Regions from separate parts of the Actinoplanes digitatis genome, predicted to be linked through region 2. Evidence: riboswitches for the same ligand, from Rfam matches in the RefSeq annotation. Region 2 holds a riboswitch; the other holds the start of a gene.
What was found. Region 2 has a riboswitch for cobalamin ahead of BJ971_RS14005 (VWA domain-containing protein). Riboswitches for the same ligand answer to the same signal wherever they lie in the genome.
Positions count from the first base shown of each region.

Region 1: linked by a shared signal. The riboswitch ahead of BJ971_RS05160 (ribonucleoside-diphosphate reductase subunit alpha) and the one ahead of BJ971_RS14005 (VWA domain-containing protein) in region 2 are both predicted to bind cobalamin.

Region 1 is NZ_JACHNH010000001.1:1,113,735-1,117,070, reverse strand. Features, by position in the region: gene BJ971_RS05170 (DUF3046 domain-containing protein) at 1-122, opposite strand, end outside; gene BJ971_RS05165 (UdgX family uracil-DNA binding protein) at 209-871, opposite strand; cobalamin riboswitch at 985-1,194, shown strand; gene BJ971_RS05160 (ribonucleoside-diphosphate reductase subunit alpha) at 1,324-3,336, shown strand, end outside.
Region 2 is NZ_JACHNH010000001.1:3,253,797-3,257,132, forward strand. Features, by position in the region: gene BJ971_RS14000 (gluconokinase) at 1-1,398, shown strand, start outside; cobalamin riboswitch at 1,472-1,600, shown strand; gene BJ971_RS14005 (VWA domain-containing protein) at 1,633-3,336, shown strand, end outside.

The sequences.
Region 1 (3,336 bases), 2.1 Mb from region 2:
GCGATGGATTGGTCGATCGTGCGGCCCTGTAGCGCCGAGAAACTCTGATCGCTGGCCAGGCTCCTCGCATATGCGGGGCCGAACGCCTGCTCGAGGCGCCCCCAGAAATCCGTCAACCGCACGGGCAAAAGAGTACCCGCGGCCCGTAGGCGACCCCGCCGCGCGCAACACTGAGACGCACATCACTATCTACATCGATGCGCCGAGATCAGGCCAGGGTCGCCGCCGCGACCTTGAGGTCGTCGACCAGGCCCTGGTAGGCAGCGTCCCGGTCGTCGGCCCGCAGCACCGCCGACGGATGGATCGTCGCGAGCGCCCGGGCCTCGGCCGCCGGGAAGTCCTGCGGGCGCTGCGCCGCCGCCGGCCACGGCAGCAGTTCGCCGCGTGATCTCGTGACGCGGAACGAGGGTCCGAAGAGGGCCTTGGCCGCTGTCGCGCCGAGCGCCACGATCAGGTCCGGCTCGAGCAGCGAGAATTCGGCGACCAGCCAGGGCCGGCAGGCGGCGATGTGCGCCGGGCCGGGCGTCTGATGGATGCGCCGCCGGCCGCGCAGTTCGAAGCGGAAGTGTTTCACGGTGTTGGTCAGGTAGATCACCGACGGGTCGATGCCGGCGTCGCCGACCGCGTCGCGCAGCAGCCGGCCGGCCGGGCCGACGAAGGGCAGGCCCTTCTGGTCCTCGATGTCGCCGGGCTGCTCGCCGACCAGCACCAGCCGGGCATGTGCGGCGCCGCGACCGAAGACCACCTGGGTGGCGTTCTCGTGCAGTTCGCAGCCGCGGCAGCCGGGCGCGGCGGCCTTGAGTTCGTCGAGGTCGTGCGCATCGGCGGGAATGAACCCCTGAGCCCCGGGCGGGGCTTGCGTCATTGCCATGCAGAGGTTCTACCCCTTGCCGTCCCGTCCCCGCGCGGGGCCTCACCCGAACGAGCATGATCCGACACGCCGACACGACATGTGGGGTTGCGCGTTTCGAGTCGCACCTAGATATGGTGTTGCCCGCAGCTGGTTCGGCCGTCTCTCCAGGACGGCCGAGGCAAGAGGGAATCCGGTGGAAGACCGGAACTGCCCCGCAGCGGTGAGTGGGAACGACCGCCGTCATCAGCACTGGGCCCCGGCCTGGGAAGCGACGGCCAGTAGGAGACCGAAGACCGGTCAGGCCCGCGAGTCCGAAGACCTGCCAGCGCGCCGCACGCTCCGCGTGCGGCGGTCCGAGGCCGCGTGGGACGGCCGACGCCCTTCAGGTGTACGCGTACAGCCGCGTCCACCGGCGTCCTCCTGCGCGCCCGGAGACCACTTCGGAACGGGCTCGCGAGGAGAGAGAGTTCATGACGGTCACGCAGGAGCAGACTGCGTCCGATCCCGCCGTACCGGAGCAGCGCAGGCATGCGATGCAGGTGCGCAAGCGCAACGGTGACGCGGAGTCGGTCGACGTCAACAAGATCGTTAAGGCGGTGGAGCGGTGGGTCGCCGACCTGGACGAGGTCGACCCGCTGCGGGTGGCGACCAAGACCATCAGTGGTCTCTACGACGGCGCTACCACCGCCGAGCTCGACCGGCTGTCGATCCAGACGGCGGCGGAGCTGATCGGCGAGGAGCCGCAGTACTCGCGGCTGGCGGCCCGGCTGCTCGCGGCGTTCGTCGACAAGGAGGTCCGCGGTCAGGGCATCGCGAGCTTCAGCCAGTCCATCGCCCGCGGTCACGCGGAGGGGCTGATCGGGGACGACACGGCCGCGTTCGTGGCGAGGAACGCCCGCAAGCTCGACGACGCCGTCGACCCGGCCGGTGACCTGCGGTTCGAGTACTTCGGCCTGCGTACGGTCGCCGACCGCTATCTGCTGCGGCATCCGCGGACGCGGCTGGTCGTGGAGACGCCGCAGTACTGGCTGCTGCGGGTCGCCTGCGGACTGTCGACCAGCGCGGGTGAGGCGATCGCGTTCTACCGGCTCATGTCGTCGCTCGCCTACCTGCCGAGCTCGCCGACGTTGTTCAACTCGGGCACCCGGCACACCCAGATGTCGTCGTGCTTCCTCGTGGACTCGCCGAAGGACGAGCTTGATTCGATCTACGAGCGCTATCAGCAGGTGGCGCGGCTGTCGAAGTTCGCCGGCGGCATCGGCATCTCCTGGTCTCGGGTGCGTGGCCGGGGGGCGCTGATCCGCGGCACGAACGGCCGGTCCAACGGCATCGTGCCGTTCCTGCGCACGCTCGACGCCAGCGTCGCGGCGGTCAACCAGGGCGGCCGGCGCAAGGGCGCGGCCTGCGTCTACCTGGAGCCGTGGCACCCGGACATCGAGGAATTCCTCGAGCTGCGGGACAACACGGGCGAGGACGCCCGGCGCACGCACAACCTGAACCTGGCCAACTGGATCCCGGACGAGTTCATGCGCCGGGTCGAGGCCGATGAGGACTGGTCGCTGATCGACCCGTCCGACGCCCCCGAGCTGCCGGACCTCTACGGCGAGGAGTTCGAGGCCGCGTACCGGATCGCGGAGAGCAAGGCGGTCAAGACCGTCAAGGCGCGCGACCTGTATGGCCGGATGATGCGCACGCTGGCACAGACCGGCAACGGCTGGATGACCTTCAAGGACCCCTCGAACCGGCTGAGCAACCAGACCGGCCACCCGGGCAACACCATCCACCTGTCGAACCTGTGCACCGAGATCCTCGAGGTCAGCGCCGACGACGAGACGGCGGTCTGCAACCTCGGCTCGATCAACCTCGGCGCCCACCTGACCGGCGACGACGTCGACTGGGCGAAGCTGCGCGAGACCGCGCGGACCGCCGTCGTGTTCCTGGACCGGGTCATCGACATCAACTACTACCCGAGCGAGCAGGCGGCGGCGAGCAACCCGCGGTGGCGCCCGGTCGGGCTCGGCCTGATGGGCCTCCAGGACGCGTTCTTCGCGCTGGGGCTGCCGTTCGACTCCGCCGCCGCCCGGGAGCTCTCGACCCGGGTCTCGGAGGAGATCTATCTGACCGCCCTGGAGACCTCGGCGTCGCTCGCCGAACGCTTCGGCACGCACCCCGCGTACCCGGAGACCAGGGCCGCCCGCGGTGACCTGCAACCGGATCTGTGGGGCGTGACCCCCACGCAGTCTGCCCGGTGGGCGGCGGTGCGCGCGCGGATCGCGGACACCGGCCTGCGCAATTCGCTGCTGATCGCGATCGCGCCGACGGCGACGATCGCCTCCATCGCCGGCTGCTACGAGTGCATCGAACCGCAGGTCAGCAACCTTTTCAAGCGCGAGACCCTGAGCGGCGAGTTCCTTCAGATCAACACCTATCTGGTACGCGAGCTGAAGGCGCGCGGCCTCTGGACGTCGGCGGTGCGCGAGCAG
Region 2 (3,336 bases):
GTCACGGCCGCCGCGCAGGCGCACGGGCGGGACGACCGGGTCGTCGCCGTCGGCCTCAGCGCGTTCCTGCACGGGCTCGTGCCGATGGACGGCAACGGCGCGCCGCTCGGCCCGCTGGTCACCTGGGCCGACAACCGGGCCGCCGGGCTGAGCGAGCGGATCGTCGGCACCGGCCGCGCGAAGTCGCTCCAGGCCCGGACGGGCACGCCGGTGCACCCGATGTCCCCGCTGACCAAGCTCGCCTGGTGGCGCGAGACCGATCCCGCGAAGCTGCGCGACACCCCGCGCTGGGGCGGCGTCAAGGAGATCGTCCTGGCCGGCCTCGCCGACGAGGGCTTCCTGCTGGACCTCTCGGTCGCCTCCGGCACCGGCATGTACGACATCCACCGGCGCCGCTGGGACCACGAGGCGCTGGAGCTGACCGGCGTGCGCCGGCACCAGCTCGCCGAGGTCGTGCCCACCACCCGGCGGCTGAGGCTGAACCCCGAGGTGGCGGCCGCGGCCGGGCTGCACGCGGACACCCCGCTGATCATCGGCGCGGCCGACGGGCCGCTGGCCAACCTCGGCGTCGGCGCCACCCCGCCCGGCGTCGCGGCCGTCTCCCTCGGCACCAGCGGCGCGCTGCGCACCATCGTGGACCGGCCGACCGCCGACCGGGCCGGGCGGCTGTTCTGCTACGCGCTCACCGAGGAACACTGGGTCGTCGGCGGCGCGATCAACAACGCCGGATCGGTGGTGCGCTGGGCCGGGCAGACCTTCGCCGGCGGCTTCGACCGCCCGGCCGCCGAGGGCGAGGACGCCGACGTACGCGACGCCGCGCTGCTGGCGGAGGCCGCCGAGGTCGGCCCCGGCAGCGAGGGCCTGCTCTGCCTGCCCTACCTGCTGGGCGAGCGGGCGCCGTGGTGGCGCGGCGGCATGCGCGGCGCCTACCTCGGGCTGCGCCGCGAGCACGGCCGGCCGCACCTCGTCCGGGCCGCGCTAGAGGGGGTCTGCCAGCAGCTGGCGCTGGTCCGGGACACGTTCGCGGACGAGGGCATCGCGATGACCGAGGTCCGGGCCACCGGCGGCGCGGTCGCCTCCGACCTGTGGGTGTCCGTGCTGGCCGCGGCCCTGGACCTGCCCGTGTCCGTTGCGGACACGCCGGAGGGCACCGCGCTCGGCGCCTGCCTGCTCGCCCGCCACGCCCTGGGCGAGCTGCCGGACCTGGCCGCCGCCGCGGCGATGGTCGCCATCGGCGAGCCGACCCACCCGGACCCGCACGCCGCCGACCTCTACCGCCGGCTGCGCCCGCTGGTGGAGCGCTCGGCGCTGGCGGTGACGGGAGTGCTCACCGAGTTGGACAGACTGGCGCCGCAGCCGCTGCCGGACACCCCCAAGGCCCTGCCCGAGGGCCGCTGAGGCGGCGCCGTCCCGCCCCGGCGGACGGCCGGGCCGTGAGGTCGGCCACCCTGCCCCGCGTTGACGCCGTGCCGCGCCGTGAGAAAGAGTGACTCGCGAGCGGCTGCGGAGGAACCCGGTGAGAGACCGGGACGGTCCCGCCACTGTGACCGGGATCGACGTCCCGGGAGTCAGGAGACTCCGGTCGCTCGTTACCTTCCACACGCGGGCGCGGACCCGCGGAAAGGACCGGGCGTGACGCCGTACCCGTTCTCTGCCGTCGTCGGCCTCGACGACCTGCGGCTCGCGCTGCTGCTGACCGCCGTCTCACCCGCCGTCGGCGGGGTCCTGGTCCGCGGCGAGAAGGGCACGGCCAAGTCCACCGTGGTGCGCGCCCTCGCCGCGCTGCTGCCCGAGGTCGACGTGGTCCGCGGCTGCCGCTTCGCCTGCGACCCGGCCGCCACCGACCCGGGCTGCCCCGACGGGCCGCACGAGGCCGGCGCGCCGCACGGGCACCGGCCCGCCACCCTGGTCGAGCTGCCGGTCGGCGCCACCGAGGACCGGGTCGTCGGCACCCTCGACATCCAGCGCGCGCTCGCCGACGGCGTGAAGGCCTACGAGCCGGGCCTGCTCGCGGCCGCGCACCGCGGCGCCCTCTACGTCGACGAGGTCAACCTGCTGCCGGACCACCTCGTCGACCTGCTGCTTGACGCGGCCGCGATGGGCCGCGCGCACGTCGAGCGCGACGGGGTGTCGGTCAAGCACGCGGCCCGGTTCCTGCTCGTCGGCACGATGAACCCCGAGGAGGGCGAGCCGCGGCCGCAGCTTGTCGACCGGTTCGGCCTGGTGGTCACCGTCGCCGCGCCCCGGGACGCGACCCAGCGCGCCGAGGTGGTGCGCCGCCGGCTGGCCTACGAGGCCGGACCGGACGAGTTCGCCCAGCGGTTCGCCGCCGCCGAGGCCGAGTTGGCGGCCCGGATCCTGGCGGCCCGCGCGGCGGTGCCGGCGGTGCGGCTGCCCGACGCGGAGCTGGACCGGATCGCCCGGGTCTGCCTGGCCTACGGGGTCGACGGGATGCGGGCGGACATCGTGGTCGCCCGCTGCGCGGTGGCGCTGGCGGCGTGGCACGGCCGCGACCAGGTCACCGCCGAGGAGGTCCGCGACGCGGCGCGACTGGCCCTGCCGCACCGGCGGCGCCGGGATCCGCTGGACCCGCCGGGCACCGACGAGCAGCGCCTGGAGGAGGCCCTCGACCAGGGCGACCCGGACGACGACCCGGACGACACCGGCCCCGACGACACCGGCCCCGACGACACCGGCCCCGACGACGCCGGCCCCGATGATGCCGGCCCCGACGGCGGCGGCCCTGGCGGCGGCCCCGACGGCGGCCGGGACCAGAGCGGCACCGGACCGTCCTCCCCGGCCGACGCGTCCCACCCCGGCACCCAGCCCGAGACCGCGCCGGCCGACGGGCAGGCTCCGGCCGACGCCCGGGTCGGCGGCGCCGCGCCCGCCCAGGCCGGCAGCGCATACCGGCCGCGGACCCTGCGGATCGCGGCCCGCGGCGAGGGCGGCCACGCCGGGCGCCGCTCGCCGGCGCTCGCCCGCCGCGGCCGGGTCGTCGGCTCCCGGATCCCGCGCGGCAAGCTCGCCGGCGCGGCCCACCTGCCGGCGACGCTGCGCGCGGCCATCCACCGCGGCGCCTGCGCACAGGACCTTCTCCCGGACGCCGGCCCGGCGGTGCGGCCGCCGGCCGGCCGGCGCCCACGGGTCGTGCAGCCGCGTGACCTGCGCGAGGCCGTGCACGTAGGCCGCGAGGCCAACCTGGTGCTCTTCGTCGTGGACGCGTCCGGGTCGATGGCCGCCCGCCGGCGGATGACCGTCGTCAAGACCGCCGTGCTGTCGCTGCTGCGCGACGCCTACCAGCGGCGGGACCGGGTCGGCATGATCACGTTCCGG